Regions from separate parts of the Moritella sp. Urea-trap-13 genome, predicted to be linked through region 3. Evidence: riboswitches for the same ligand, from Rfam matches in the RefSeq annotation. Region 3 holds a riboswitch; each other region holds the start of a gene.
What was found. Region 3 has a riboswitch for thiamine pyrophosphate ahead of thiB (thiamine ABC transporter substrate binding subunit). Riboswitches for the same ligand answer to the same signal wherever they lie in the genome.

Region 1 (10,978 bases), on a different contig from region 3:
GATGTCTTTATTCACGACCGTAGCGATAAAAATACCGAGCGAGTAAGCGTGGCAGATGACGGTTCCCAAGGGGATTCTACCAGCACTTTTGCCAGCATTAGTGCGGACGGTCGTTATGTGGCTTTTACATCTTTCGCTGTGAATCTGGTTGCTAACGATACTACCGATATCTGTATTTTCAATATTTGTCCTCTCAATATTCTTGTTCACGACCGTAACAAGAATAAGACTGAGCGGGTAAGTGTTGCCAGTAATGGAACTCAAGCTAACGATTCAAGTTACTTCCACTCCATCAGTGCAAACGGCCGCTATGTAGCATTCTCCTCTGACGCTAATAACTTAGTTACTGATAATAACAGTGGTTACACAGATATCTTTGTCTACGACCGCGGCATTGGCATCGATTCAGACTCTGATGGAGTTCCGGACGATGAGGATAATTGTCCGACGGTCCAAAACCCTGGACAAGAAGATAGTACACCTGCCCCCCCTAGCGGAGAGGCTTGTGCTGATGAACCACCAGATGGAAATCCACCAGGCGACTCATCTGGCGACTCATCTGGCGGCTCATCTGGTATTTTTGGTAGTTTAATGCTGTTTATTGAACTAGTTAGAAGACGTAATGTAGCTCAGATAATATCCGATATGTGGCTATAATAAGTTTACTTAGAACGACTGTTATTTAAGAGTTAACCAGTGTCTTGTCTTAGTTTAAATGAGGTTTAGATATGAATATCAACATTAATCACTTTAAAGGCTTGGTTACCTTTGCCATTATTTGTTTTCAATTCATAGGGTCACAATCTGTCATTGCTGCGGAAAGGTCTGAAGAAGATGCGTTAGCTAGAGCTCAGGCCCAAATGAATTCAGAAGTGCTATCCAAACCATTCTTGGCTGAGAAACCAAAGGAAGTAGATGCATATATTAAAAGTATGCTAGAAAAAAATGTAACGCCACCAGAATATCACGGCGCATACTGGCGCCCAGGATATACCTGCCATGATCTACTTCGTTATAACTGGACTCAATACCGCAATTGTAAATATTATTATCGCTATTATGGGCGTTATTATTATTAATAATTTCAAATATATATGAGGATATTAAAATGAATGCCAAAATCAAAATTATTACGATTGGACTTTTTATTACTGTCCTATCTAGCTGTTCAGCCCTGCATACATCCATTTCAAAAAGTGATTTGGATGTACAAACAAAAATTAGTACATCCATTTTTGTCGATCCCGTTCCAGCTGAGAAACGTAAGATATATTTAGAAGTTAGAAGTGGTGTTATGGAGTTTGACCGTAATTCTTTTCGAAAATCATTAGAGAGTCAATTGGTTAATAGTGGTAATGGCTATACGTTGACAGATTCCCCTGGAAAAGCACAATATTCAATGAGTGTTTTCGTTCGTAACCTTGAAAAAACCACGCCAAATGATGCTAAAACAGCATTAAGTGCAGGTTATCAAGGTGTAGGAATAGGTGCTGCAGCGGGTTATGCAGCTGGGGGTTCTCTTGAAGATGCCGCCGGTGCAGGTTTAATAGGAGGTCTTTTATCTACTGCCGCTAACGCCTTTGTTCAGGATGTTATGTATCTTTTAGTTGCTGATATTCAAATAAAAGAACGTGCTGGTAATGGTGTGATTGTTCGTCGAGACTCTAAAGTAAACACTAAAATTTCAGATGATGGGGCCACGACACAAACCTACTCTGAAGCTACAACACAAAAAGAGTATCGTACTCGTGTCGTTACTACAGCTAATAAAGCCAACTTGGAATTACCTGAAGCACAACCGCTAATGTTTGAAAAAACAGCCTATGCAATGGCCGCTTTTTTCTAACAATGCATCCATTAAGGACTAAACATTTACTAACGCTTATGAAGGTACTTAAATGTAAATAGGTTATTTCTATTAACACTGAAGTTATTAACGAGCTATTGCGCTTTTAACAAAACTTGTTAGTATTGACGCATATATAGTCGGGGGGCCTAAAAGGCTGAGAGCGCACATTGCGAGACCCGTTGAACCTGATTCAGTTAACACTGACGTAGGGAACTATCAGTCTTGCTTCTCCTGATTTGACCTGTTACGTCTCTCAATCTTTGGCTCGATAAAGTTCCTATACGTCTGTACTAGGGATATTTATGCGAAAGGTCACAAAAAACACATCAACACCAGTTTCATTAACACCACTTTCATCAATAAAAAGTCCACTAAAAAACAGCCCATCAACACCGATAGTATTAACGATCGCAGGATCTGATAGTGGTGGCGGCGCGGGTATTCAAGCCGATATCAAAGCAATATCCGCAACAGGCAGTTATGCTTGTTCGGTGATCACAGCTATTACCGCGCAAAATACCCTTGGCGTATCGGCTATATTCCCCATCCCACTAGAGCATATCGACAATCAACTCGATGCTGTCTTTAGCGATTTAAATATCGTAGCCGTTAAAGTCGGCATGCTGGCAGACTGCGATATCATCAAGGTTGTCGCCGCTAAAATTAAGCAATACAAGCCCCGATTCTTAGTCGTTGATCCTGTCATGGTAGCCACCAGCGGCGATTTACTGTTAAAAGAATCAGCCATCAACACCCTTAAATCTGAGTTATTACCGCTTGCCGATTTGATCACCCCTAACTTACCTGAAGGTGCCGCTTTAACAGGTTCACCGCAGCCAATTTGTGAGGATGATATGGGCGATATGATCAACGCATTACGCCAACTTAACGTCAACGCGGTGTTATTAAAGGGCGGTCACTTAGAACAAGATGAAAACAGTAACGACCTGCTTATCTTTCAAGATCACGTAGAACTGTTAACCGTAAAACGGGTTAATACCCACAATACCCATGGTACTGGCTGTACGTTATCTTCTGCCATCGCATCTTATTTAGCGCAAGGACATGATCTACTTCAAGCGGTAAAATTGGGTAAAAAATACATATCCAACGCGATTGCCCATGCCGATGAATTAGATATAGGCAGTGGTCATGGCCCGGTAAATCATTTCTTTGCTGGTCACGCTGATGCCTAGTCCCTCGCAGACAAGCCTTGATCTTAAAGACAACCTTGCGGTTAACATAGCGATTAAGAACGGTTATTTACACTACCACGACAGTATCGAACCAGTGCTAAGCCAATTTAATATGACGATGCCCGCAAAACAGTGGACATGTATCTTAGGTCGCAGCGGCTGCGGAAAAACCTCGCTGCTGCGTTATCTTGCTGGCTTGTTAGATCAGCAAGTGACTTGGTCAGGTGAATGCTCAATTGACGCGAATCATCAACTATTACCAGATTTAACCGATCAAGTTGCCTACATGGCGCAACAAGACTTACTGCTACCTTGGTTATCCGTGCTCGACAATGTCACCTTAAGTAATAAATTTGGTACCGAGACATCACAAGCCAATAATGATAAAGCCTTAAGTCTACTTGCTAAAGTTGGACTTGTTGACAACGCTCATCATTTTCCACAACAACTATCTGGCGGCATGCGTCAACGTGTGGCATTGGCAAGAACGTTAATGCAAGACAAACCCGTGGTATTAATGGATGAACCGTTTTCAGCCTTAGATGCCGTGACTCGTTATCGATTACAAGATCTTGCTTGTGAATTATTAGCAGATAAAACTGTAGTGTTAATCACCCACGATCCCCAAGAAGCGATCCGTCTCGCCGACCATATCTATATTATGCAAGGCACGCCTGCTAGCGCTGAGCATTTATCCGTACCTACATCTGCTACACCGCGTCAATTCGATGCTGAGTGTGCGCAACTGCAACAACAAATAATGTCTTGTTTGGCAAAAGAGTATCGGGATGAGAGTGGTGTCGGATATGAGTGAGTACATCAATCTTAAGCCGGCTAATCCTAAGCCCGCAGCGCTGCAATCGAACCAAGACAGCATTCATGCCAACCAGCATAGCAAGCAACAGATCAGTATTAATCCTTTGTTACGCATGATCATTAGCGTGCTTGTCATTATTGGCATATGGCAAAGTATTGTGGTTATTTTTGCCATGCCCTCTTTCATTCTACCCGCGCCATTGGCGGTATTTGAACGCTTGATAGAGCGCCATGAAGTCTTGTTTAAACACACATTAGTCACCGCACAAGAAATTGTCTTTGGCTTGTTACTTGGTCTATTGATGGGATTATTTTTTGCTTTGCAGATGCTGCTATTCAAACCCGTTAAGCATTGGCTATTACCACTCTTAATTGCCAGCCAAGCAATTCCGGTATTCGCCATTGCGCCAGTGCTGATGCTTTGGCTAGGTTATGGCATGGCGTCCAAGATAGTAATGGCAGCATTAATCATCTTCTTCCCCGTAACCACCTGCTGTTACGACGGCTTACGTAATACCCCCACAGGTTATTTGGATTTGGCGAAAACCATGGGCGCAACTAAATGGCAGCTGCTGCGTCATATTCAACAGCCCGCCTCATTGCCGACACTCGCATCCGGTATTCGCGTCGCGGTGGTCATTGCGCCAATCGGTGCCGTTGCTGGTGAATGGGTCGGCTCAAGTGCTGGACTCGGTTACCTCATGCTGCAAGCTAATGCCCGAATGATGATTGATGAAATGTTTGCCGCATTACTGATCTTATCTGCTCTATCGATCTTACTTTATTTTGTCACTGACAAAGCATTGAAAAGGCTCATACCTTGGGACAAATAATTTTAATAGCACATATCAACATATACCAATATATAAAAGGATATTTATGAAAAACAACATCTTACTAAAAGCCGCTATATTGACGACAGCGATGCTATCGACAAGCGCACAAGCAGAAACTAAGACCCTAACGCTGATGTTAGATTGGTTTGTTAACCCCAATCACGGCCCTATCGTTATAGCAAAAGAACGTGGTTACTTTGCCGAGCAAGGTGTGAATGTGGTGATCCAAGAACCAGCAGACCCAAGCATGCCACCAAAGCTGGTCGCGGCTAATAAAGTCGATTTAGCTATCACTTACCAGCCCAATCTCACTATCGACGTGGCAGCAGGTTTACCGCTTATCCGCACAGCAACCTTGATCGCCACACCACTCAATACCCTGATGGTACTCGACAACGACAAAATCAATAACATTGCTGATTTAAAAGGTAAAAAAATTGGTATCGCCATCGCTGGTAACGAAGAAGCAACTATCGGCACCATGTTACAAACAGGTGGTGTTAACTATGAAGATGTACAGATCATTAATGTCGGTTGGGCGCTATCATCATCACTCGCATCAGGTAAAGTAGATGCAATATGGGGTGGTTTACGTAATTTCGAAACTAATCAACTCGAACTTGAAGGTTTTAAAGCCAAAGCATTCTTCCCTGAAGAGCACGGTGTACCAGCGTATGACGAACTGATCTTTGTTGCCAACGCTAATACCTACGACAAAGTGGCTATCACAGCCTTCAATAAAGCCCTAGAGAAAGCAACAGTCTACATAGTTAATCACCCACAAGCAGCATGGAAAGAGTTTGTTGCTTATGCTCCTGACACGTTAAACAACGAATTAAATAAACGCGCTTGGAACGATACCCTGACTCGTTTCGCACTGCGTCCTGCTGCGGTTGATTTAAAACGTTATGACGATTATGCCGAGTTCATGTATTCGCACAAGATCATTCAGACATTACCGAAAGCACAAGACTACGTACCGACACTTTAATCACCATTGTCGCTGTAAAAATAACAGAGAACATTATGAACCATCAAGACCTGATCAATGCCTGTCGTGAAGACTGGGACGCATATACCCAACATGCGTTTGTACAACAATTAGCGCAAGGGACATTAGCACAGCCGAGTTACTTGCATTACCTTAAGCAAGATTTCTTGTTCCTAAAACAATATGCCCGCGCTTACGCGTTAGCGATTTACAAAGCCCGTACTTTAGCCGATATGCGTAAAGCACTACCCAGCGTACATGCTCTGTTAGATTCTGAAATTGGTCACCATATCACTTACTGTGCCAACTGGGGTTTAACCGAATCTGATTTAGAAGCAGAGCCTGAAGACTTTAGCACAGTCGCTTACACACGTTATGTACTCGATGCCGGTATGGCTGGCGATATTGTAGATCTTTATGCTGCCTTAGCACCCTGTTCGGTTGGTTACGCCGAAATTGGCCGTAATCTTGCGGCAGATGGCAACACCAAGTTAGCCGGCAATCCATTTTCGAGTTGGATCGAGCTTTATAGCGGGGATGAATTTCAGCAAGGGGTGGCACAAGGTACTGCGCATATTGATGAATTGTTAGCTGAAATTGACGTCAACAGCCAACGCGGCCGACATCTTATGCATGTATTTAAAACCGCAACACGCATGGAAATTGCATTTTGGCAGCAAGGGCTTGATGCTGATAAGTAACGCTAAATAGTTAACAGAAAATAACCAATACCAGTCCGTTAATACTTCAATTCAAGTATCAAATATTAACGGGCTGTTTTGTTAAACCGAATTCATTTCAATTTTTAATTACATCCATAACTTTTTAATCGGCATATCCGGTGAAAAGTGATAATGGATCTGCGCTTGTAATAACTCAGCCGTGGCAATCGCATCGGTTAATGCATCATGCGGTGGATAGGCTGGCAAATTGTAACGCGCACGGCTATTACCCAAACGAATCGACTCTTGACGTTTCTTGGGTTTAAACAGGCTAAAAAAGCCCTTTTTTTGTGAATCTTGTAGGTCCGCTTCTATCTGCATGGTATCGACAACTGGAAACACAATACCTTCATTAATTAAACTGCGTAGATGATTATCAAAAAAGTCACGCTCAATACGACGATAATGTACCACGACGACTTTGCCTGCTAATGCCTCTAATACCGGTTCTAGAATATGTAATAAATCCGGTGCACCGTTCAAGTCTGTATGGGTGATCCCATGAATAATAATGGAATTTTCTTTCAGTTTATCTTCAGGTTCAATATACCAGTGCTGCGCTTGACGACAAAAAATACGCTTTAAATTGAACGGCACCAAACCAATACTGATAATACTGTTTTGTTCAGAATCCAATCCTGTGGTTTCAAAGTCTAACGCGACAAAATCAATATCACTTAATTTCGTTTCATCATGATACATACCAACGCGATAAAAAGACTTTAAACGCTCATCCTTGCTCTGTTCTACTTTGACTTTATAGAACGCGCTCCAGTTTAAAATCTCTTTATTAATAAAATTATGCATTAATGATCCCTACATTTTATTGGCTGTATAACGATACTTTAAAAAGTTCTGCGCGTTACTTAACACCAAAAATGCATCTTTAAGGTTACGGCGCTCAAATTCCGACATATTTTCTGGTTCGATATTATTATCCGGCTCAATACCCGACTCCACATCTAACGCTTGATGACGTAAACGAACTAAGGAAATCAATTCCATAGCATGTTGTAAGTCCTGGCCTTTCGATGACGGTAAGATCCCTGCTTCAATAATATCTTCCAAACGTTCGAATGAGTTTTGAGATTGTGAACCAATGGCTAATCCATGCACGCGGATCAAATCTGCAAGTGGTGCTGTACCACGACGTTTCAAGTTAATTGAATTGTTATGGCGGCCATCGTTCTCCATCACGAAGGTTTTGAAGAAACCCAACGGTGGTGTACGGTTTAAGGCGTTACGTGCTAAACACGCTAAGAATCGGTTATTTTTCTTGGCACGACGTAGAATAAAGGCGTTTAATTGTTCAGCCCATTTAACGCGACCATAAACACCAGTTAAATCAAAGAAGATAGAACAGTTTAATAGCGCTTGTGGGTTCGGATTATCAATCCAGTCAGCAAAACATTCTTCCCATTGCGTTTGGGTTTTACGATGTTCTGGATTAGTTGCCATAATATCGCCAGTACAATAGGTATAGCCGCAAGCCGCTAATCCATCACAGACAAACTTGGATAATTTTTCAAAATACTCGCCATGCAGAGCTTCGTCATAGCTATTATCTAAAATAATACCGTTATCTTGGTCTGTTACTATCAATTGTTCATCACGCGCCATCGAACCTAATGCTAAGAAACAATAAGGCACTGGCGGCTGACCTAACTCTTCTTCAGCAAGTTCAAGTAATCGTTGTTTAAAGCTGCGACCAATTTCTGACATCGCACTACCAATCATGTGTGAGTTGGCATCTTCATTAACCATACGCACAAAACAATCTTTAAGTTGTTTTGACAGTAATACCAGATCTTCAATATTTTGTTGCTGAAAAATACTACCTGACAACAACAAACTATTTTGTGATTCATAACGAATAATATCTGCCACTTCAATAAGGCCGATAGGTTGCTTGTTCTTTAGGATCGGTAAGTGATGGACGTTATAGCGCAGCATCATCAGCATAGCTTCTGATATATAGGCATTATGATCGAGTGACATCAGTTCTGTCGACATGACATCTGAAACGGGGTTGTCAACGCTCATGCCCATCGCGATAACTTTGGCACACAGATCATGTTGAGTGATAATACCGACAAAATTATTACCATCTTCGTCGGTAATCGTGGGATCATTAATCAGCGCAGCAGTGACACTTTCGACCGCCATCACTTTAGCCACATCCTGAATGGAAGTGGTATTTTTCAACATGACTAAATCTCTACTTAATAATGTTTTCACTTTTGACGTGGTGAGTGAATTGGCATCATCATTATTATCTTCAACCGCTTGTTTTAAGCGAATAGTACCTTCAACTTCAGAGAAATCTGCAAACGCTTCATAGCGCTCGCAAAAATCATGGAAGATTGATTCTGGAATACAATAAAGCAGCGTGTCTTTAACCGCTTTAGCAGGTAGTCGCACTTTATTATTGGCGATTAAGCCCATCTGACCAAATACTTCGCCTTGGTCTAGACGATTGTACAATTCACCTTTACGGCGGTATATTTCCACCACACCACTGCGAATAAAATACAGATCATGGATCTTGTGACCATATTCAATGATCATTGAGTCCGCACGGTAGTACGAGATCTCAATGCTTTTGACGACTTCGACCAATGCTTCTTCTGGCAACTGATCGAAAGGTTGATACTGGCTTATGAAATTTTTAATTTCTAGTAATTCGATTTCCATTCTTTACTCTATATGTAATTTATTGATATGCCGATGCACGTTCAATTAAAGACTCAGCTTGTCGGCGTAACAGCCAATCTGCACCCAAGGTTATCGATTTTTCAGCCAATGAACGGGCTTGTTTATAATTACCTTGATAAAAATAGCGCTCACCTAAACGGTAATAAGTTTCAGGATAACGCGGTGCGATACGGATCGCGCGCTCTAATGACGCTATAGCGCCGCGGTTATCGCCACTACTCACCTGCTCTTCTGCACGCTTCATTAGCGATAATACCGCTGCAGGTGCTTGAGCCGTATCGTCTATAGGTGCTTGTTTTGGCTTAACGGTTGACGCAGGCTTGCTTGGTTTATCTGTATTCGCGTTATCTATGCTGGTGTCCGTCGAACCTTGTACTTCAGTCCCATTGGAATTATACGTTGGAATTGTGCCACAAGCAGTCAGTAACCAAGGTAAGGCCAAGAGGCATAAGCGTTTAATTATTCTCATTTTACTTCCATTTTACATTTTACATTTTACATGACCACTATTTGCTAAATCTTCGATGAATAATATTTGCTTAATTAACAAATATTATTCAGCCATTATTCGACCAAGTCTCGGAACCACTCAATTACCCGTTTAACACCTTGGTTACAACGTAACTCAATTTCCGGTTCATACCCACTTATAAAGGGTAACGGAATAGAGTTAAGACAACTGCCTTGACTGCCTTGCCCAGTATCTTTGTCTACCCAGCCGACGGTAATATTTTGTGGTGGTAGGTTCTGGATTGGTAGCGTTGAACGTTGGCGAAAAATATCAGCCCAAACACGTAACGCACCACTTGAACCAGTAAGGCCAGTCGAGGCATTATCATCACGACCCATCCATACCACCGCCATCATGTCACCAGAGAATCCGGCAAACCAACTGTCTCTTAAGTTGTTCGTGGTGCCGGTTTTACCTGCAACTTCAAAATCAGGTAATAGCCATTCGAGTGCTCTGCCCGAGCCTTCATGCGTCACCGCTTGCATGGCATGGCGCAGCATATAAACCGAACCCGCATCAAAGCGTTTATCAACCGCTAACGGATAACTTTTAAGTACATCCCCCTTAGGATCAACAACCGCACTAATCGCCAGTAACGGTGTATAGAAGCCATCTGCAGATAAGGTCTGGTACATTTGCGCCACCGAAATTGGCGACATATCTACAGCACCTAAGGTAATAGCGGGTAGCTCAGGTACTTTTTGCTCTACGCCTAAGCGTCCGAGTGTATCTACAATTTTAGCTAAGCCAAGTTCATTGCCTAAACGTGCGGTCGATTGATTGTAAGACTTAGCTAGCGCGGTATATAACAGTACCTCACCGTGATCTTTTTTATCATAATTTTTCGGTGACCAAATATCACCATTGGGTAAAGACAGATTATATTCGTCATCACTAATCACAGTGGCCAGATTATACTGTTCTGGCTGTTCTAATGCGGTTAAATACACTGCAGGCTTGATTAACGACCCCACTTGACGTCTTGCATCAATAGCGCGATTAAAACCAGCAAAACGTGTATTAGCGCCACCGACGATAGCAATCACCGCGCCGGTATTTGGTCGGGTGATAACAACCGCACCTTCAAGTTTAGCACTCAATCCATCACGTTTATGTCTCGCAATAGCTTTAGTTAAACTTAATTCCGCACTGCTTTGCACCAGAGGATCAAAATGGGTGAAGATTGATAAGCCATTTTCACTTAAATCTTCAACTTTATAATCACGCTGTAATTGACGGCGCACCAAATCAAGATAAGCAGGGAATCGCTTAGTGCTACTAGCTGTTTGTTCACCCATACCTAATGGTTGTGCTTTTGCTGTCGCCGCTAATTCCGCATCCA
Region 2 (10,978 bases), on a different contig from region 3:
ACGGTACTGTAATTGACGTGCAAGTATTTACCCGTGATGGCGTAGATAAAGACAAACGTGCACAAGACATCGAGCAGATGCAACTGCGTGAAGCGAAAAAAGACTTAACTGAAGAATTATCTATCTTCGAAGAAAGCTTATTCGGTCGCGTTAAATCTCTATTACTAGCTGCTGGTAAAACGGAAGAGCAACTTAATGCTGTTTCTCGCTCGCAATGGTTAGAGATTGTTCTTGCTGATGAAGAACAACAGACTCAATTAGAAGGCCTAGCTAAGCAACATGATGAGCTACGTGCTGAATTTGATTCTAAGTTCGATATCAAACGCCGTAAAATTACCCAAGGTGATGACCTAGCACCAGGTGTACTTAAGATTGTTAAAGTATATCTAGCTGTTAAACGTCGTATCCAACCGGGTGATAAAATGGCCGGTCGTCATGGTAACAAAGGTGTGATTTCAACAATCGTTCCTATTGAAGACATGCCGCACGATAAGTTTGGTGAGCCAGTTGATATCGTACTGAACCCGCTGGGTGTACCATCGCGTATGAACATCGGTCAGGTACTTGAAGTTCACTTGGGTCTTGCTGCTCGTGGAATCGGTAGTAAAATCGATAACATGATCAAAGAACAACAAGATCTTGCTAAGATCCGTGAGTTTATGCAAAAAGCTTACGATATCGGCAACTCGCATCAAAAAGTAGATTTATCTACTTACTCTGATGATCAAGTTCGTGTGCTTGCACAAAACTTACGTAAAGGTCTGCCAATGGCAACACCTGCGTTTGATGGTGCTGCTGAAGCTGAAATCAAAGAAATGCTTAAATTAGCTGATTTACCAGAATCAGGTCAATTAGAGCTATTTGATGGTCGCACAGGTAACGTCTTTGAACGTCCAGTTACTGTTGGTTACATGTACATGCTGAAACTGAATCACTTGGTTGATGACAAGATGCATGCACGTTCTACCGGTTCTTACAGCCTAGTTACTCAGCAGCCGCTGGGTGGTAAAGCTCAGTTCGGTGGACAGCGTTTCGGTGAGATGGAAGTATGGGCTCTGGAAGCATACGGTGCAGCATATACTCTACAAGAGATGCTAACTGTTAAGTCTGATGACGTGAACGGTCGTACTAAGATGTATAAAAACATCGTAGACGGCGATCATCGTATGGACCCAGGTATGCCTGAATCATTCAACGTATTGTTGAAAGAGATCCGCTCGTTGGGTATTAACATCGAACTAGATGAAAACAAAAACAAGAAATAACTCTAATTAGAGTTAATTCTGATTTTTGATTAGCATTGCGCCTCGACTCATTCTGTGAGTTGAGGCTGCTTAGTTTTCACTCCCAGTGGAGAAAAACGTGAAAGACTTATTAAAGTTTCTAAAACAACAAGGTAAATCGGAAGAATTCGATGGTATCAAGATTGGTCTAGCTTCTCCGGAACAGATCCGTTCTTGGTCTTTTGGTGAAGTTAAAAAGCCAGAAACCATCAACTACCGTACCTTTAAACCAGAACGTGACGGTTTATTCTGTGCGCGTATTTTCGGCCCAGTAAAAGATTACGAATGTCTTTGCGGAAAATATAAGCGTCTGAAGCACCGTGGTGTTATCTGTGAAAAATGTGGCGTAGAAGTAACGCAAACTAAAGTTCGTCGTGACCGTATGGGCCACATCGAATTAGCGTCTCCTGTTGCACACATTTGGTTCTTGAAATCATTACCATCTCGCATCGGTCTTTTATTAGACATGACGCTACGTGATATCGAACGTATTCTTTACTTCGAATCATATGTTGTTATCGAACCTGGTATGACTTCGCTAGAGCGTGGCATGATGCTGACTGAAGAGCAGTATCTTGACAACCTAGAAGAATGGGGTGATGAATTTGACGCGAAGATGGGTGCAGAAGCTGTACTTTCTTTGTTACAAGATCTTAACCTAAACCAAGACATCGAAGAAATGCGTGAAGAATTAGAGACTACAAACTCTGAAACTAAACGTAAGAAGATCACTAAACGTCTTAAATTAATGGAAGCATTCGCTATATCTGGTAACAAACCAGAGTGGATGATCATGAACGTACTGCCGGTATTACCGCCAGATCTTCGTCCATTAGTACCACTAGATGGTGGCCGTTTTGCGACTTCTGATCTGAATGACCTTTACCGTCGTGTGATCAACCGTAACAACCGTCTAAAACGTCTATTAGACTTAGCTGCTCCAGATATCATTGTACGTAACGAAAAACGTATGTTACAAGAATCTGTTGATGCGCTATTAGATAATGGTCGTCGTGGTCGTGCGATTACTGGTTCTAACAAACGTCCTCTTAAATCTCTTGCTGATATGATCAAGGGTAAACAAGGTCGTTTCCGTCAGAATCTACTTGGTAAACGTGTGGATTACTCTGGTCGTTCTGTAATTACAGTTGGACCAACGTTACGCTTACACCAATGTGGTCTACCTAAGAAAATGGCACTTGAGCTATTCAAGCCATTCATCTACGGTAAATTAGAAGCACGTGGTTTTGCGACAACGATTAAAGCAGCTAAGAAAATGGTTGAACGCGAAGGCCCTGAAGTTTGGGATATCCTAGACGACGTGATCCGCGAACATCCAGTAATGCTTAACCGAGCACCAACTCTACATAGACTTGGTATTCAAGCATTCGAACCTGTTCTAATTGAAGGTAAAGCAATTCAGTTACACCCTCTAGTATGTTCTGCATACAACGCCGATTTCGATGGCGATCAGATGGCTGTACACGTACCGTTAACAATTGAAGCTCAATTGGAAGCGCGTACACTGATGATGTCTACGAATAACATCTTATCACCTGCGAATGGTGAGCCGGTTATCGTACCTTCTCAAGACGTTGTATTAGGTCTTTACTACATGACTCGTTCTGGCATTGCTGCCAAGGGTGAAGGCATGGTATTAGGCAGCCCTGAAGAAGCTGAAAAGCTATATCGCAGTGGCCATGCTGAACTACATGCACGTGTTAAAGTACGTATTACAGAAAATCTTAAAGACGAAGACACTGGTGAAGTTACAGTTCGCACTGAACTGAAGAACACAACAGTAGGTCGTGCGATTCTTTCTTTAGTAGCCCCTAAAGGTCTACCATATGAACTAATCGATCCGGCTAAAACTTTAACAGCGGAAGAAGAAGCTAAACTTGCAGCGAACCCAGCTAACTGGATCCTGAAAGTATCTAACGAAGCGTTAGGTAAAAAGCAGATTTCTAAGCTACTAAATGACTGTTACCGTCTATTAGGCCCTAAAGATACGGTTGTTTTCGCCGATCAACTAATGTACACCGGTTTCCATTACGCTGCCCTTTCTGGTGCATCTGTTGGTATCGATGACATGGTTATTCCGGACGAAAAGAAAACCTTAATCGCAGAAGCTGAAGTTGAAGTAACTCAAATCCAAGAGCAATTCCAATCAGGTCTTGTTACAGCGGGTGAGCGTTACAATAAAGTTATTGATATTTGGGCACGTGCCAATGAGCACATCTCAAAAGCGATGATGGATAACTTGTCTACAGAAACTAAACTTAACTCGTTAGGTGAATCTGAGACACAGAAATCATTCAACAGTATCTTTATGATGGCCGATTCTGGTGCACGTGGTAGTGCCGCTCAGATCCGTCAGTTAGCGGGTATGCGTGGTCTGATGGCGAAACCGGATGGTTCAATTATTGAAACACCGATTACCGCTAACTTCCGCGAAGGTCTAAACGTACTTCAGTACTTCATCTCAACGCATGGTGCACGTAAAGGTCTAGCCGATACAGCACTTAAAACAGCAAACTCGGGTTACCTAACTCGTCGTCTTGTTGACGTTGCACAAGATCTTGTAATTAACGAGATTGATTGTGGTACTGAAAACGGTCTAATCATCACACCTCATATTGAAGGTGGCGATGTTGTTGAACCGCTACGTGATCGTGTTCTAGGTCGTGTTGTTGCTGAAGATGTATTAAACCCAGTTACGGGTGAAGTAATTCTTCCACGCAATACATTACTAGACGAAAAATACTGTGATTTCTTAGAAGAACACTCAGTTGATCAAATGAAAGTTCGCTCGGTAATTACTTGTGACAATGACTTCGGTGTTTGTGCAGCTTGTTACGGTCGCGATTTAGCACGTGGCAATATCGTTGGTCAAGGTGAAGCAGTTGGTGTTGTTGCAGCACAATCAATTGGTGAACCTGGTACACAGTTAACGATGCGTACATTCCACATTGGTGGTGCGGCATCGAGAGCATCTGCAGAAAATAATATCCAAGTGAAAAACACGGGTACTATTAAGTTCCACAACGAGAAATTCGTTGAGAACGCAGACGGCAAACTGGTTATTACTTCACGTTCATCAGAAATCACGATTATTGATGAAAACGGTCGTACTAAAGAAAGCCATAAACTACCTTACGGTTCGATTGTTGACTATAAAGATGGCGCAGCTATTGAGTCTGGTAGCATCCTTGCTAACTGGGACCCGCATACTCACCCAATCATCACCGAGGTGGCTGGTCAAATTAAGTTTGTAGACTTGATTGAGAGTATTACGGTTACTAAGCAAACGGATGATCTTACTGGTCTATCTAGCACAGTTATTCTTGACCCGTCAGCACGTGTTACTGCAGGTAAAGATTTACGTCCTATGGTTAAACTTGTTGACGCAGCAGGTAATGATTTATTCATTCCTGGTACAGAAGTTGTTGCACAATACTTCTTACCGTCAAATGCAATCGTTAACCTAGAAGATGGCGCATTAGTTACTATTGGTGAAGCGCTAGCGCGTATTCCTCAAGAAAGCTCGAAAACACGTGATATTACGGGTGGTCTACCACGCGTAGCGGATCTGTTTGAAGCGCGTCAGCCAAAAGATGCTGCTATCTTAGCGGAAATCTCAGGTACTATTAGTTTCGGTAAAGAAACTAAAGGTAAACGTCGTCTAGTTATCACACCTACTGATGGTGCTGAAGCTTACGAAGAAATGATCCCTAAATGGCGTCACTTGAACGTGTTCGAAGGTGAGAAGGTTGCTAAAGGTGAAGTTATCGCCGATGGCCCTGAATCAGCACACGATATCTTACGTCTACGTGGCATTAGCCATGTTGCGAACTATATCGCGAACGAAGTTCAAGAAGTATACCGTCTACAAGGCGTGAAGATTAACGATAAGCACATTGAAACTATCGTTCGTCAAATGCTACGTAAAGCGAATGTAATCTCTGCTGGTGATAGTCATTTCTTACCAGGCGAGCAAGCTGAAGTCTCACGTCTGAAAATTGCTAACCGTCAGCTAGAAGCTGAAGGCAAGCAACCAGCCGTGTACCAACACATGCTTATGGGTATTACTAAAGCTTCTCTTGCAACTGAGTCATTTATCTCAGCTGCATCTTTCCAAGAAACAACACGTGTTCTAACAGACGCAGCTGTTCATGGTAAGATCGATGACCTTCGTGGTCTGAAAGAGAACGTTATCGTTGGTCGTCTAATCCCTGCTGGTACTGGTTTCACTTATCATCAAGAACGTGCTAAAAAACGTGCTGGTAAAGTAGAAGCAGTAATGACAGAAGTAACAACTGACGAAGCTGAACAGAACTTAGCTAACCTATTAAATAACCTTTAATTGATTTGCTGAATGCAATTAAAGTTGTTTGCAAGTGATGACAGACCCACTGATTTACTTGCTTACTATTATTAAATAGTGAAGGCGCCCTTTATAGGGCGCCTTTTTTTTACTTGTTTTTTAACGTCATAGCAGTCTATACTCTGACCTCTTGTCGGAGTGCTTTAGGGCTGAGACCATTTAAATATGGGATCCGTGGAACCTGATCAGGCTAATACCTGCGTAAGGAAACAAGAGTGATTAATACAATAATGTGAGTGTAAAACTAGGTTTGCCCGAGGTAATTTAAGGCGGCTTTTTATAACATAAACAATCAATATATCTGTATCACTACTCTCCACATACTCAACGACAAGCAATCATCTTATTAAAAGGAATGAATGCTATGTCTACTACCAATGTTAACCAAACCAGCAATACCAAAAAACCAACACGTCGTGAAAACCGTGAAAACGCCCAAGAATTTATTAACAACCTCAGTTGTGAACCCTTTCCAAATTCAGAAAAAATCCACCTTACTGGCAGTCGTGATGATCTGCGAGTGGCGATGCGCAAGATTAATCTTGATGAAACGTTAGTCGCTGGCAGCAAAGACGACCCTGTATATGAATACAATGAATCAATCCCAATCTACGATACTTCAGGTGCCTATACCGATCCGGCGATTGAAATCAACGTGCACCAAGGTTTACCTAAATTAAGACAAGGCTGGATTGCAGAGCGTAACGATATTGAAGAACTCGAGATCGTGACCTCGCAGTTTGCTCAACAGCGTTTAGCTGATGACGGTATTGACCATATTCGTTTTGAACATCTACCAAAGCCACTGAAGGCCATTGACGGTCAAAATGTTACCCAAATGCATTATGCCCGCAATGACATCATCACCCCGGAAATGGAATACATCTCGATCCGTGAAAACATGGGGCGAGAATTGATCCGCAATGAACTGTTATTAAAGCAACATGCCGGTAATGATTTTGGTGCCAGTATTCCGGATCTTATTACCCCTGAATTTGTCCGTGAAGAAGTTGCCCGTGGTCGTGCGATCATCCCTGCCAACATCAATCACCCTGAATCTGAGCCGATGATCATCGGTCGTAACTTTTTAGTGAAAGTGAATGCCAATATTGGTAATTCGTCAGTGACATCGTCGATTGAAGAAGAAGTAGAGAAGCTAGTGTGGGCGACACGCTGGGGTGCGGACACGGTGATGGACTTATCCACAGGCCGTAATATTCATGAAACTCGTGAGTGGATCCTGCGTAATTCACCTGTTCCGATCGGTACAGTGCCGATCTATCAAGCTTTAGAGAAGGTAAATGGGATCGCCGAGGATCTTACTTGGGAAGTATTCCGCGATACCTTGATCGAACAAGCAGAGCAAGGGGTTGATTACTTCACGATCCATGCTGGCGTATTACTGCGTTATGTTCCGATGACCGCAAAACGTCTTACCGGGATCGTTTCTCGAGGTGGTTCGATCATGGCGAAATGGTGTTTGACTCACCATAAAGAAAATTTCGCTTACGATCATTTCGAAGAAATTTGTGCAATCTGTAAAGCCTACGATGTATCACTGTCGTTAGGTGATGGTATGCGTCCAGGTTCTGCTGCGGATGCTAATGATGAAGCGCAATTTGCAGAATTACAAACGCTCGGTGAATTAACCAAAGTTGCGTGGGAACAAGACGTACAAGTTATTATTGAAGGTCCAGGTCATATCCCAATGCACATGATTAAAGAGAATGTTGAAAAGCAGCTCGATATTTGTCATGAAGCACCTTTTTATACCTTAGGTCCACTGACGACCGATATCGCTCCAGGTTATGATCATTTCACCTCGGGTATTGGTGCTGCACAAATTGGTTGGTACGGTTGTGCCATGTTGTGTTACGTGACCCCCAAAGAACATTTAGGCTTGCCGAATAAAGAAGACGTTAAGCAAGGCATGATCACTTATAAAATTTCGGCGCATGCGGCTGATTTAGCCAAGGGTTTCCCTGGTGCTCAAATCCGTGACAATGCCATGTCGAAAGCACGTTTTGAATTCCGTTGGAATGATCAATTTAACCTGGCATTAGATCCTGAAACTGCGCGTGCTTATCACGATGAAAATATCCCCCAAGAATCCGGTAAAGTTGCACATTTTTGTTCTATGTGTGGTCCTAAGTTCTGCTCAATGAAGATCTCACAAGATGTCCGTGATTATACTTTTCAGCAAGAAAAAATGGCTAATCAAGAAAAGATAAAAATTCAATTACTTGATGAAGTCGTCCTCATCGATGAGGTCGCTTTTATTGATGCTGAAGCGGGCATGAAGCAGATGTCTGAAGAGTTTAAAAAGCACGGCGCAGAATTATACTTACCTCCTACACACGATGCAGTAAATGGTCGTGTACCAGAATCTACAACCGAAAACGTGGAATAATAATTTAATGACTCAAGCCATTATTTGGACTATCGCGAGCTTTACTGCTCGTGATAATGCGATGAATCAAACCGATATTAAAACGATTAATGCATTAGGTGGGCGTGGTTATCATGTTTCTACAGAATGTTTATCTGATGACGATTTTCCTGCTGAGTTGACAGTGTTGAATACCGCTGCTACGCCATCCGCTATTAAAATCGGCGTGATAGAGACTGTATCGCACATTGCTATTTTAGTCCGTTTTTTACAAGGTTATAAGCAACAATATCCAGCGTTAAGCGTTATCTATGAGCCATTAACCATCACGTTAACAGACATGGTTAATGCTGATAGTGGATTAACCACGGCTATTCAAACAGGCTTATTGCCACTCGTTGATGTATTGATATTAACGCAAGATAAAACGGGGGTTGATGCGGCTGATTTATTTAGTACGACTAAAAAGGCGATCAATTCACTGCTGAACTCTGGTGTAAAAGGTGTTTGTGCGAAAGCTATTTTTACAAACGATAGCGTAGTTAACAATAACGGATACGATGACGATGAGCAGCAGTCTGTCATGTTAGATGTGTATATCGATACTCAGCGTGAGATCTTATTATCGTCACCTGTCACGAGACTTGATTCATTAAGTAACGTTGAACACTGTGGTGTTTTTTCTGCAGCGCTAGCAACTGTTATTAGTCAAGATTATCCGGTTGATGATGCACTTGTTGTCGCCAGAGCGTATTTAAATCAAGCCGTAGACGCTTGGCCAACCGACCGCGAGTATTTCCCACAAGTTGTGCTACCGAATACCCCTTTAGGCGATAAGCTTGGTTTAGCGCAGCAAATGCAATTAGCGTATGACTTTGCCCCTTGTGATACCAATCGTCTGGGATTATATCCGGTTGTAGATACGGTGGAATGGTTAGAGAAAGTATTGCAACAGGGAGTCAAAACCCTGCAATTACGTATCAAGGATAAAGCCCCTGCGGAAGTCGTTGAAGATGTGAAAGCGGCAGTGGCTTTAGGACGTAAGTATCAAGCCCGCCTATTCATCAATGACTACTGGCAATTAGCCATTGAACATGGTGCTTACGGTGTTCACCTTGGTCAAGAAGATATGCTGATTGCTGATTTTGTGGCAATCAAACAGGCTGGTTTAAAATTAGGTCTGAGTACGCATGGTTATTATGAAATATTACGTGCCCATCAGATCAAACCCAGTTATATCGCTCTTGGTCATATTTATCCGACCGTGACTAAAGATATGCCATCGAAACCGCAAGGATTAGTTCGCTTACAACGTTATGCCGATTTAATGCAAGACTATCCGTTAGTGGCTATCGGTGGGATTAGCATTGAGCGAGCGTCTAAAGTTGCTGCGACTGGCGTTGGTAGTGTGGCGGTTGTGACGGCAATCACACTTGCAGATGACTATAAAAAAGCGATTGCAGAGTTGTTGAGCATTGTCGAACCACAACCTAGTTTAGTCAGTATTGGGGACTAATATGAGCGGACGATTATGGAAAAATTAAGTGATCAGGAATACCTGCGTTATAGCGCGCACTTGTTGCTGGAAGATGTTGGTGAACAAGGGCAGTTAGCACTGCGTGATGCCAAGGTATTAATTGTTGGTGTGGGTGGCCTCGGCGCTCCCGTTGCTTTGTATTTAGCGTCGGCTGGTGTTGGTCATTTATACCTAGCAGATGATGATCATGTTGAGTTGAGTAATTTACAACGGCAAATTATTTTCACGCAACAGCAGCTCAAGCAAGCAAAGGTGAGTGCTGCAAAAGTGTCGTTATCACAACTGAATCCACATATTGAAGTAACGGCATACGCACAACGGTTAACACTTGAAAGTGCTAATAACGAAATGCTTGAGATGTTTGAGCAAGTCGATTTAGTTATTGATTGCACGGATAACATGCCGACAAGGCAAACAATAAATAAGATCTGCGTTATGCAGAAAACGCCGTTAATTGTTGGCGCGGGCATTCGTATGGAAGGACAGTTGATCTCGTTTAACGCTCAGCAGGCTGATTCGGCTTGTTACCACTGCTTGTATCCTTTTGAGCAAACAGCAGAAACGAATAATTGTAGTACTTCAGGCGTACTCGGCCCGCTTGTTGGTGTGATTGGTTCATTACAAGCACTCGAAGCCATTAAGTATTTAACCGGCATGCCTGTGTCTTCACTTAATCGCTTAATGCGTTTTGATGGTAAAACCCTGCAATGGCAGCATTTCTCTGTAACCAAAGATCCAAATTGCTCCGTGTGTTCGGTTCATGAATAAATGCTCGGCTAACGCATAAGCGCTCAATAACCTAAATGTCTCAATTTTCAGAGGTATAGGCTATAGGAATAGAAGATGAAATTAACGATTAACGATGAAATTAAAACGGTAGCAGTGACATCCATTTCGTCATTACTTACCGTGTTAGAACAACCAGAAAAAGGCATCGCGATAGCGGTAAATCAAACCATTATTAGACGTCAAAATTGGGATGATTTTCAATTGTCAGAAAATGATCAAGTAACCTTATTTCAAGCTATTGCAGGAGGCTAAATGTCACTAACAACGTTAACATCAGCATTCATATTACCAAACGATGAACTTGTCATTGCCGATAAAATATTTTCATCACGGTTATTTACTGGTACCGGTAAATTTAGTGATCAAAAAATAATGGCAGAGGCTTTGATAGCTTCTCAATCTGAGCTGGTGACTATGGCATTAAAACGTATTGATTTAGCCAATCAAGATGATGACATTCTTAAACCCTTGATTGCAGCTGGCATGAATTTATTACCCAATACATCAGGTGCGCGTAATGCCAAAGAAGCGGTATATGCTGCGCATTTAGCTCGTGAAGCATTGCAAACTAATTGGATTAAATTAGAGATACACCC
Region 3 (10,978 bases):
GATTGGCCAGTGGCATAATCAGCAATTAGAAATAAGGACTGTTGTTTTTTATGATAGAAAACGCGACCTGCAAGTAAATCATTGAATAACAGCTTCGCTTGAGATGGGTTTGGATATACCTTTTGACTTAACCAATTAACCGCCGCGATTTTATTATCAAAGTTGCGCTGAGAAAGCTGTTTCTCGACGTCTGAAAATGAATTTATCGTCACTGCAGCCCAACTCTTATTAATACTGCCCATTGATAGTAGCAATATCAATGCAGTGAATAATAAGGTCGACGATGGCGATATTATGCCGGCATATTTATTCATAACTTTCCCTGTTAAAAAGAATAACTGAGCAGCAGGGTAGCCAATGACCATCATCAGCCCCCTGAGTTTAACGACTAATCAGTGATTACTTTGACGAACCTGTACATTTGCCAGTCGTCACGTTAAAGCTACCGCAAGATAATGGCGCTAACCAACTTGAATACAGTGGTTTAGAACTTGGTAGATAATCAGACCAAGCATCACCTGCAACAACGCCTGTGGTTTCCCACACGGTTTCAAACTGACCATCAGCTTGAATTTCACCGAGTAATACCGGCTTGGTAATGTGGTGATTTGGCATCATCGTCGCGTAACCACCTGTTAAATTAGGCACAGTTACGCCAATAATGGCATCCTGAACAGCACTCGCATCTGTGGTACCGGCTTTTTCAACCGCTTTCGCCCACATCTGAAAGCCGATATAGCTGGCTTCCATTGGGTCATTGGTTACTCGATTTTCATCCTTGGTAAATTTCTGCCATTTCTCAATAAACTCATCATTGGCTTGAGTTTCAACACTCATGAAATAATTCCATGCCGCTAAGTGACCCACCAACGCCGAGGTATCCATCCCCGATAACTCTTCTTCCCCCACAGAGAAGGCCACCACCGGAATATCTTCAGCAGACACACCTTGCGAGCCTAACTCTTTATAGAAGGGAACATTAGCATCACCATTAATGGTCGAAACAACCGCAGTTTTCTTGCCTTTTGAGCCGAATTTTTTAATATCAGCAACAATAGACTGCCAATCAGAATGACCAAATGGGGTGTAGTTCACCATTATGTCGCTATCAGCTACGCCTTTAGACTTAAGGTATGCCGCTAAGATCTTATTCGTCGTGCGTGGATAAACATAATCCGTACCAGCTAAGACCCAACGTTTTACATCCATATCATTCATCAGGTAATCAACAGCCGGGATCGCTTGTTGGTTCGGCGCTGCACCAGTGTAAAATACGTTTTTCGATGACTCTTCACCTTCATACTGCACAGGGTAAAATAACAAACCATCGAGTTCTTCAAACACAGGTAACATCGATTTACGTGATACTGATGTCCAACCACCAAATACCACGTCTACTTTTTCCTTCTCAATCAGTTCTCGGGCTTTTTCAGCAAACAGTGGCCAGTTTGACGCAGGATCAACCACCACGGCTTCTAGTTTTTTACCTAAAATTCCGCCTTGTTTATTTTGCTCTTCAATCATCATTAAAATGGTGTCTTTTAATGTGGTTTCACTGATCGCCATGGTGCCGGAAAGTGAATGTAATACACCGACTTTAATACTGTCTTCTGCTGCAACCACATTAAATGAAGCAGCACTCAGTGATAACGCGATCGTAACTGCAAGATGAGTAAATTTAGCTTTGTTAACTGTAACCATGATTTAACTTCCTTATTATGAACCTAACTCTAAATAGGCAAATGCTATGCCAAATAATATTCAGATAGCTATGAAAAAAGGAAATAAAGTTTTAAAACATAGACTTAAAATTGACTTTGAAGTTATAAAATAAAATCACTATCAAGAGTATGTTTATTGTTGGTGCAACAAACAATCCAGCTGCACTACTTAAGGGATAATTAAATATCGGCTAATCGCAATATTGCGACTAGCACTTTAGAACAAATAAAAATACAATAGGCGCTCACTCATCGGGGTGCTACCAGGCTTTTTATTACAGAGTCACAGTGGCTGAGATAACACCCGTAATTACTTGAACCAGATAATGCTGGCATAGGAATGAGATTCGACAGACTGGTTCATATCAGCGTTAAGAATTAATACGCAGATAAGTACGCATTACCGAGTCATAAGTTCTATGCTTCACATTCTAGGAGAACACGTGAAGCACACGATCAAAAAACTAGCACTTTGCACAACCCTACTATTACCTTCGCTATCAGTAGCTAACGCTGCCGAAAAACCAGTATTGAATGTCTATACCTACGATTCATTTGCATCTGATTGGGGCCCTGGTCCAAAAGTCAAAACCGCATTTGAAGCGGATTGTAATTGCACCCTGAACTTAGTCGCTTTAGAAGATGGCGTGAGCATTCTTAATCGTGTGAAACTTGAAGGTAAATACACTAAGGCTGACGTACTATTAGGCCTAGACAACAACTTGATGGCTGAAGCGGTAAAAACCAACCTGCTAGCACCACACCAACAAGATACCAGCAAATTATCTCTGCCAAACGCTTGGACTAACGAATACTTCATTCCATTTGATTACGGTCATTTTGCCTTTATCTACGACAGTGAAAAACTCGCTAATCCACCAAAGAGTTTAGCGGAACTGATCGAACGTAAAGATCTGAGCATCATCTATCAAGATCCACGCACCAGCACACCTGGCCTAGGCTTCATGCTATGGGTTAAAGCAGTTTATGGCGATCAAGCACCACAAGCATGGCAACAGATAGCAGACAAAACCGTGACTATTACTAAAGGCTGGAGCCAAGCTTACGGTATGTTCTTAAAAGGCGAATCAGATATGGTATTAAGCTATACCACATCACCGGCTTACCACATGATTGCAGAAAGCGAATTTAAATATAAAGCGGTTGAATTCACTGAAGGCCATTATCAACAAACCGAAGTTGTGGCGCGTTTGAAAGATGCGGCAAACCCTGAATTAGCCGATCAATTCATGGCATTTGTGCTTAGCCCAGCGTTCCAAGACGTGATCGCAACAGGTAACTGGATGCTACCAGCAAAACAAGCATCTGCACTGCCAAGCGAATTCGAACAACTGATTAGCCCAGCTAAAACTATCGAATTCACGCCTGAAGAAGTAGCACAATCACGTAAATCTTGGGTGAAGGAATGGCGTAACGCTGTTACTCAGTAATTAGTCCATTATGAGTAAATAATTAATCAAAATTATGATCGCGAATTCGCATAAATACTGGTGGTGTAGCGCTTTGCTCGCCATCAGCATCATTTTACTTCTGGTAGGCGGTAGTTTTACTGCCCTGCTTAATTTTTCACAAGCCGAGTTAGACTTTAGCAGTGTGCTTGCTGACTCCTACACCCAACATGTCATTACCTTTAGTTTTTACCAAGCAGCCTTATCTACGGGCTTAAGTATTGGTTTGGCGATCCCACTGGCACGGGCTTTTTCACGCCGAGAATTTGTTGGTAAGCAATTAATCATCAAACTATTTAACTTATCGTTAGTACTGCCCATCATCATTGCCATCTTTGGTATTGTCGCCGTGCACGGTAAAAATGGCTGGGTGAACCAAATTTTAGCTTTATTTCATATCGAAACAGGTCATTATATTTATGGCTTAACTGGTATTCTACTGGCGCATTTATTTTTCAATGTGCCGTTAGCTACGCGTATTTTACTACAAACCCTCGACTCTATTCCCAGTGAATCGTGGCGCTTGGCTAGTCAGCTAAACATGCAATCTCGACACATTTTCATCACCTTAGAATGGCCGAAGATAAAGCAGCAATTACCCTCGTTAATCAGCCTTATTTTCATGCTGTGCTTTACCAGTTTCGCGATTGTCATGTCGCTCGGTGGTGGGCCTGATTACGCCACCCTTGAAGTGGCTATCTATCAAGCTCTCAAGTTTGAATTTGATATTGAGCAAGCAGTGGCGTTAGCGATTATCCAAGTGGCGATCACCGTGGCCTTAATGTTGTTTAGCGCGATATTTCTAAAGTCACAACCTATGTCAGCGCCATCAGGCAATTACTTCCGTCGCCCTGACTGTCATAGCCTCAGCAGTAAGCTCAGCGATGGACTTAGCTTTATTGTGGCCAGTTGTTTGTTAGCGCCGCCAATGCTGGCAATTTTAAGCAGTGGTATCAATAGCAATACCCTCAGCGTGCTTAGCCAGCCAATGTTATGGCAAGCAACGGGCATATCATTACAAATAGCCCTGAGCTCGGGTTTATTAAGTTTATTGCTCGCCTGCGCTATCTTGTTCTCGACCCGTATATTGAAAGTACGCTTTAAATTAATGACGTTAGCCTATGGTATCGAAAATATTGGCGCGATTATTTTAGTGGTTCCCGCGCTGGTTCTGGGCACTGGTTTATTCTTATTATTACGTCCCTATGTCGATGTCTTTAGTATCGCTGCTTGGTTAGTTATTCTGGTCAATGCGTTAATGGCATTACCTTACTTACTGCGCGTATTGAACCAACCGATCCAAGATAGTTTCGCCTCATACGACAAACTCGCCATCAGCTTAGGTTTATCACGTCTGCAACGCCTGCGGATTATCGAATGGCCATTATTACGTAAACCGATTGCGATGGGATTAGGGCTAGCGTGTGTGTTATCTCTGGGAGATTTAAGTGTCATTGCGTTATTTGGTAGCCAAGATATGCAAACCTTACCCTTGGTGCTCTATCGTCAGCTCGGCAGCTATCAACTTGATGCAGCTGCGGTAACGGCAATCTTCTTATTAACGCTTTGCGGTGTTATTTTCTATTTGTTCGAACGAATTATTGGAGGCAAAAATGCCTAATGCCACCAGCTTAAAAAGTGCGATTCCTCTAAGCGATGCCAACACGAGTCCGAGCAGTAATGTCAGCGCATTATTACCGGTAGATAGTGTTTTATTGCAAGTAGACAATGTAACCTTCGCTTATGAACAAATGCAGATGCAGTTTACTCTCGAGGTTAATCGTGGTGAAACCTTAGCTATTCTCGGCGCCAGTGGTTCGGGTAAATCGACCTTGCTAAACTTGATTGCTGGTTTTAATCAACCACTGTCTGGTGATATTCGTTTTCAAACCGACTCGATCATCAGACAAGCACCCGCGCAGCGCCCAATCACCACGCTATTTCAAGAGCATAACCTGTTTAATCATTTAACGGTGAAGCAGAATATTGCCATTGGTTTAGCACCGAGTATGAAACTTGATACAAACCAACAAGCTGCACTTGAGAAAGCGGCGCAACAAGTCGATATCACCGAATTACTCAACCGCCTTCCCGGTGACTTGAGTGGTGGCCAGCGTCAACGCGTTGGCATTGCCCGCTGTCTCGCTCGTAAACAACCTTTGTTATTACTCGATGAACCGTTTAGCGCCCTCGACCCAGCCTTACGTCAAGAGATGTTACGTTTGATCGCCAAGCTAAATAAAGAACATGGCATTACGGTGTTAATGGTCACTCATAATCCCGATGATGCCTTACAGATAGCCGATAATATTGCCTTTGTAGAGGATGGTAAAATTGCACTACATGCACCTACCGCTATTTTGACGGATAATAATGCACCAGACATGTTGAAACGTTACTTAGGCAAGTAACCATAGTTGGCTATCGGTAATATTACCTAGCTAACAGTTAGGCATTAAAGTAAAAATTAAGAACTAAGGGGAGAGCTATAGTAGGCTTATAGAGACGTGAAATAAAGGGAAGTAAAACGAGATGATACGAGCCTATATACACTATATAGACTCGCCGCATGTGAGCTTTTAATTACGATTATTACTTATGCTTTTTCTTCGGTTGTTGACTAAAGAAATAGGCAACATCAATCATGTCTTGCCCAGATAAATACGCTACTTCGCCTTCCATAAACGGGCTCTTACGTAAATCCAATTTGAAATTATTTAATTGGCGAACGATGTATTTGTATTTTTGCCCTTCCAGATACGGAAAGTAATTAAATTCTTCTAATCGGCTTTCATTATGGCAAGCTAAACAACGCTCAGAAAGCTGCTTACCATTAGCAAAATTAGGTTTAACAACATCTGTATCAGTTGCGATTACCGTGGCAGAAGCAAACATTAAGGCAGTAGCGAATACTATTTTTTTTATCATGTTAGAAATACTCACTCTATTTTGCCTCAGGCGGCATATCGTCAACCGCTAACGGTAGCCGTCTAAATGTGGTTAAGTCGATTTTTTGCTGGTTATAATTCGTCGACAAATAATCTAGAACAGGTTCCCAAGTATCACTCAGATCCCACAAACCTTGGCTATCGACCATCCACTCCAGTGTCTCACGCCAGTCATCTTTATTGCCGCGGTTTTGAGGAATAATTAAACTAGTGTGGCAAGCGTTACATTGCTTATTAACCAGTTCCCAGCCTGGCGCCATGATCAAACCCGATTTTTTATCGACTAAATAACTTTCAACCTTTGCAGTAGCTGTGGTGCTGATACCAAGCAAAAGTACCAATATTAAATAGCGGAGTTTATTCATTTTTGCACCCGCACCGCAATACGATGACAACCATTAAACATGTAACCCTTTGGATTCCACTGCGGTTGCACAACAGGTTGTGACGTACCTTCACTGTCTGTCGCTTTTGACCATATTTCGTAATAACCATGTTGCGGTAAATTAAGCTCGATAGACCAATCTTGCCATGCCATTTGGTTCGGCTGCTTTTTCAAATTAGCTAGGTGCCAAGTCGCGCCATAGTCATAGCTGACTTCCATCTTTACCACTTCCAGCGGGCCAGCCCACGCATGTCCACGTACTTCTGTTTTTTCGCCTAGCTTCAATTCACTGCCAGTTTGCGGATGCGTAATCAATGATTTAACAATCATATGCTCAATGATATCGAAATCATCGAGTGCTACTTTCTCGCCCGGCGCAACTGGATATTTAGGTACACGGTAAGCTGGTGAGCCCATTTTAGTACCGTCATGCTCAACATTACGGATACTGATACCCGTTGCTGCTTTTGATGATACAGATGCAGGACGACCACCAAATACGATACGCAATGGGTAACCATGTAAGTACGGGATCTCTTCGCCATTCATTGACCATGCGATCAAGGCGTTATCTTCCAATGCGTATTTAATCGGTACACCACGAGAGACAGCATCACCTTTACCACTTAGATGGCGATCAACACTATGATGTCCTGTATAAACAGCGTCATCTTTAACGCCACAATCTTTTAATACGTCACTTACTAATACACCAGTCCATTCAGAACAATAAACAGCAGCATCACTCCACTGGTTACCTTTGGTTGACGGGTAGAAATTCTTACGACTATTACCACCACACTCTAACGTCAACGCGTAGGTATGCTGTTTAAATTTACTTTTTAGATCTGCAATCGTGTATGTTTTTGGCGTTTCGCATGACTCACCATCGACAGTGAATTCCCAAATTTTAGGATCCATCGCTTTAAAGTCTGGCAGTAAACCATTCCAACGAACAAAGGGAACATTAGCAGGTGTAACCGTCGGATCTAACATATGATCTGCAACATAAGCATTTAGCGGTGTACTGTTGAGTACCTTGTAATAATCAGGTAAATCAGTCACCGAAGTCCATTTTATCGACTCAACTTCTAATGGCGAAAGACCTTTCGGTAAGTTGCCTGCAAATACCCAATTAATCGGTAGCATAGCCGTTGCGCCAACAGCAAATGTTCCTTTAATAAAATCTCTACGTTTCATGCTTAATTAAACCTTACTGTTCGCTGAAGTATTTGGTGAGTTTGATAATGTCATCATCAGAAAGTAGCTGTACAACCTTGCCCATGGTGATGTCTTGGCGTTCACCACTTTTAAAAGCTGCCATCTGGTTTCTGAGATAGATTAAACTCTGGCCTTGCAGATCTGGAATGGATTGATAAGGATTAACACCGTTATCACCATGGCATGCCATGCACATGTTTTTTAGTTTGTTGTAATCTGCTGAGACTGCCGAAAATGACATAATAGACAGATATAACCCAGTTAAAACATATCGAGAAATTTGCTTATTAATCATTTTAGCCATTATTAGATTTCAAAAAAATGAGTCTAACAAGCACCATTTTCAGCTGCAATATAGGGTCGAACCGGAAAACCAATGATCAATGTAAGGGTTTGAAATATGGACAGTAGTTTTTATTTACTTAATTAATTTTTATTAACTTAATTGGTATAAATTAACCAACCATAATTTTAGGGGAAATGCGGAGGTCGCTATAAATCAAGTAAAGGGGGAATAGTGGCTAAAATTTCAATCATAAATAAAAATGATAGCCATACATACTGTAGATAATATAACTACGCAAAACCACGGGCTTTAAGCAAAGCCGTTTTAAAATCATCTTCGTGATCTTTGGCTAAACCAGGGATCATTTCGTCTTTCGCACTGTTACGCATTTTTAAGTGATAAATAAGCGCATCATCACTCAGTTCGGCTAACTCGCCTTCAAATTTCATCTCATCAGCCAAAGTGCTAAGTAACTGCAGCAAATTAGTATCAGGTTCTTTCTGCCATTCTGGCTGTAATAATTCGATGATTTCATTTAAGCGGTGATATTTCATATTATTATATTTCCTCATTTAAGCTATGGACATTATACCTACTACTAGGCACAAGTTAAACAGAATATCCGAAATGCACACAGACTCAGAGCAAAAAATCCTCATGTCTTCTTACTAAAATAGTAATAATGACATAGGACTTTTATTTATAATACCGCCGAATGCTTTACGCATTAAACCACTTGTTAAAGCGCTAACTGCCAGCGTTGTAATGGCTTATCAGCTTCAATTCCACGACCCCAGCGATCGATACTATCAATGGTTAAAATACGTGCCGGGTTTGGTACTAATGCTTTAAGCTGTTTACTGGCTCTTTTCGAGGTCAAGATCCATAAACTATCGTCTTCAGTTAATAGCTCAACCAATTCCAGTTTATCTTCTGCCGTCCATTCTAGTTCAGGTTTAGTTAAACGCTCAACCACAAACAACTGATTACCCGAGGCAAAGTCTTCTAGCTCTGTTGATAACAACACCACAGAGTCAATTTCATTGTCTAACAACATAGCTTGCTGCTGGTTAATCAAATGACGCACCGACATCATCAAAGCTTGTTGATTACTGGCAATTACAGCCGCTTGCTGTGGCCATACTTGTTGCAAATCTTGACTCACAATCGCGGTCATACGGGTCAAGTTAGTCGGATTAAGCCAAGTGTAGGGAGAGATACTGCCATCGTCTAAACGCAGCGCTGCAACCCCTTGTGCACGTGGTGAAATAGCTTGTGACGCATCCACTTCGATCATCCGAATGTTACCTTTACGGGCATGCACAAATAATGGGTCTAGTGGCCACACAGCACCTAAGGTAATTGCTACTTGCGCATCAATTGCCACTTTTTCTGTTAACGCCGCACCTTTCGAACTAAACCAGTTCGGCAAACGCAATATGCCGTAACGCTTTGGCGGTAAGTACTGGGTGGTAATATCCGTGCCTTTGGTTAACTCAGTCGCTAACATATAAGTCACAGGCGTCGCGGTAAGAATGTCTGCCGCGCTCACCTTTTGGCTAAAGCCCAATGTTGATGTCAGCAATAATACTGCCGCGCTAACGCTTAATAATGAAGAAGTCATAATCAATTATCCTTTACGCACAATGCGGTAGCAGGTTGCCGTTAAGAAGAAGCTCGTCGATACAATAATGATCGCCGCGCCAGAAGGGATTGGTAGTTTTAATTCCATTGGTAAAATAGTACCAATCAAACAACTTATCGTCGCTAATAATGCCGACATCAGTACAAAGCTGCCCATATTTTTGGTTAACAAACGTGCTGTTGCACCCGGGATCAATAACAAGGCGCCCACTAACACCGCACCGACAATCTTCACCGATGCAATCGTCACCAACGTGATCATCATGACAAATAAGTAGTCATAAAAGTTCGTCGCGTAACCACGTACTTTGGCAATGTCAGGGCTAATGCAAGTTAACAAAATACGGTTAAAGGTCGGTATCAATACCAGTAAAATAACCCCACAGGTCACAGCCAAGATCAACAGGTCATAATCAGTGATCGTTAAGATCGAACCAAACAATACATTCTCTAACATGTGAATGTTAATCTTACGCGCCACATACATGAGTAACGCCGCACCGACCGCCAATGCAAAGGCAAGGAAAACGCCCACCAAAGTATCGTAAGGTACATTGGTACGGTTACGTACAAAATGCAGTAGCAATGCGAAGATCATGCAGAAACTGAATAAACCAATAATCGGGTTTTCTGCAGGTTCACCCAGTAATACACCTAAGGCAATACCCGTTAATGCCGCGTGGCCAACCGCTTCAGAAAAGAACGCTAAACGCTTGGCGATCACCAAAGTACCAAGGCCACCTAATAGCGGACCAAGCAAGATGGCAGCAACAACCGCATTCACCATAAACGAATAAGAGAAACTCTCACTCAACCAACCAGCATCCACACCCAGTTGTGCCCAATGACGGATAGTATCCATTATTTAACTCCTTGTGCAGGGTTAACGCTTGATGCACTAACAGATACATTACCACCAGTATAATGATTGAATAAACGCTCGATCTTGTCTGCGCGTAATACCTCAGATACGGGTCCTGAATCAACTAACTGACGATTAACCACATGCACTTGACCATCTAAACGGCGCACTGCACTGACGTCATGATGCACAGCTAATATGGTCTTATTTTCACGCACTAATTCATGAATTAACGACTCAAGGTAACGTACGCCTTGTTCATCCATCCCCGTTGTTGGTTCATCAAGAACTAATAGATCGGGGTTATCCAATAATGACTGCGCGAATAACACCCTTTGTTGTTCACCACCTGATAACTGTCCCATACGGCGATCAGTACGGTTCGCCATGCCAACGCGATCTAATTGCGCTAACGCATGATCTTGTTCTTTTTTACGCTTGC

Region 1: another riboswitch for thiamine pyrophosphate. It lies ahead of thiD (bifunctional hydroxymethylpyrimidine kinase/phosphomethylpyrimidine kinase); the one in region 3 lies ahead of thiB (thiamine ABC transporter substrate binding subunit).
Region 2: another riboswitch for thiamine pyrophosphate. It lies ahead of thiC (phosphomethylpyrimidine synthase ThiC); the one in region 3 lies ahead of thiB (thiamine ABC transporter substrate binding subunit).

What each region holds. Positions count from the first base shown of each region.
Region 1 covers NZ_PJCA01000031.1:1,237,611-1,248,588, forward strand. Annotated here, with positions in the region: gene CXF93_RS13565 (TolB family protein) at 1-657, shown strand, start outside; gene CXF93_RS13570 (hypothetical protein) at 729-1,079, shown strand; gene CXF93_RS13575 (complement resistance protein TraT) at 1,109-1,846, shown strand; TPP riboswitch at 1,978-2,078, shown strand; gene thiD (bifunctional hydroxymethylpyrimidine kinase/phosphomethylpyrimidine kinase) at 2,152-3,045, shown strand; gene CXF93_RS13585 (ABC transporter ATP-binding protein) at 3,038-3,859, shown strand; gene CXF93_RS13590 (ABC transporter permease) at 3,852-4,694, shown strand; gene CXF93_RS13595 (ABC transporter substrate-binding protein) at 4,741-5,688, shown strand; gene tenA (thiaminase II) at 5,724-6,389, shown strand; gene CXF93_RS13605 (3'-5' exonuclease) at 6,498-7,217, opposite strand; gene CXF93_RS13610 (DUF294 nucleotidyltransferase-like domain-containing protein) at 7,227-9,104, opposite strand; gene CXF93_RS13615 (tetratricopeptide repeat protein) at 9,124-9,594, opposite strand; gene mrcB (penicillin-binding protein 1B) at 9,690-10,978, opposite strand, start outside.
Region 2 covers NZ_PJCA01000033.1:50,330-61,307, forward strand. Annotated here, with positions in the region: gene rpoB (DNA-directed RNA polymerase subunit beta) at 1-1,265, shown strand, start outside; gene rpoC (DNA-directed RNA polymerase subunit beta') at 1,363-5,646, shown strand; TPP riboswitch at 5,792-5,893, shown strand; gene thiC (phosphomethylpyrimidine synthase ThiC) at 6,023-8,077, shown strand; gene thiE (thiamine phosphate synthase) at 8,085-9,572, shown strand; gene CXF93_RS15740 (HesA/MoeB/ThiF family protein) at 9,588-10,361, shown strand; gene thiS (sulfur carrier protein ThiS) at 10,437-10,634, shown strand; gene CXF93_RS15750 (thiazole synthase) at 10,635-10,978, shown strand, end outside.
Region 3 covers NZ_PJCA01000030.1:82,878-93,855, forward strand. Annotated here, with positions in the region: gene urtB (urea ABC transporter permease subunit UrtB) at 1-314, opposite strand, end outside; gene urtA (urea ABC transporter substrate-binding protein) at 400-1,701, opposite strand; TPP riboswitch at 1,965-2,078, shown strand; gene thiB (thiamine ABC transporter substrate binding subunit) at 2,165-3,172, shown strand; gene thiP (thiamine/thiamine pyrophosphate ABC transporter permease) at 3,207-4,811, shown strand; gene thiQ (thiamine ABC transporter ATP-binding protein ThiQ) at 4,804-5,601, shown strand; gene CXF93_RS07885 (hypothetical protein) at 5,783-6,118, opposite strand; gene CXF93_RS07890 (cytochrome C) at 6,135-6,503, opposite strand; gene CXF93_RS07895 (molybdopterin-dependent oxidoreductase) at 6,500-7,723, opposite strand; gene CXF93_RS07900 (c-type cytochrome) at 7,737-8,039, opposite strand; gene CXF93_RS07905 (YihD family protein) at 8,321-8,584, opposite strand; gene CXF93_RS07910 (ABC transporter substrate-binding protein) at 8,770-9,654, opposite strand; gene CXF93_RS07915 (metal ABC transporter permease) at 9,661-10,536, opposite strand; gene CXF93_RS07920 (metal ABC transporter ATP-binding protein) at 10,536-10,978, opposite strand, start outside.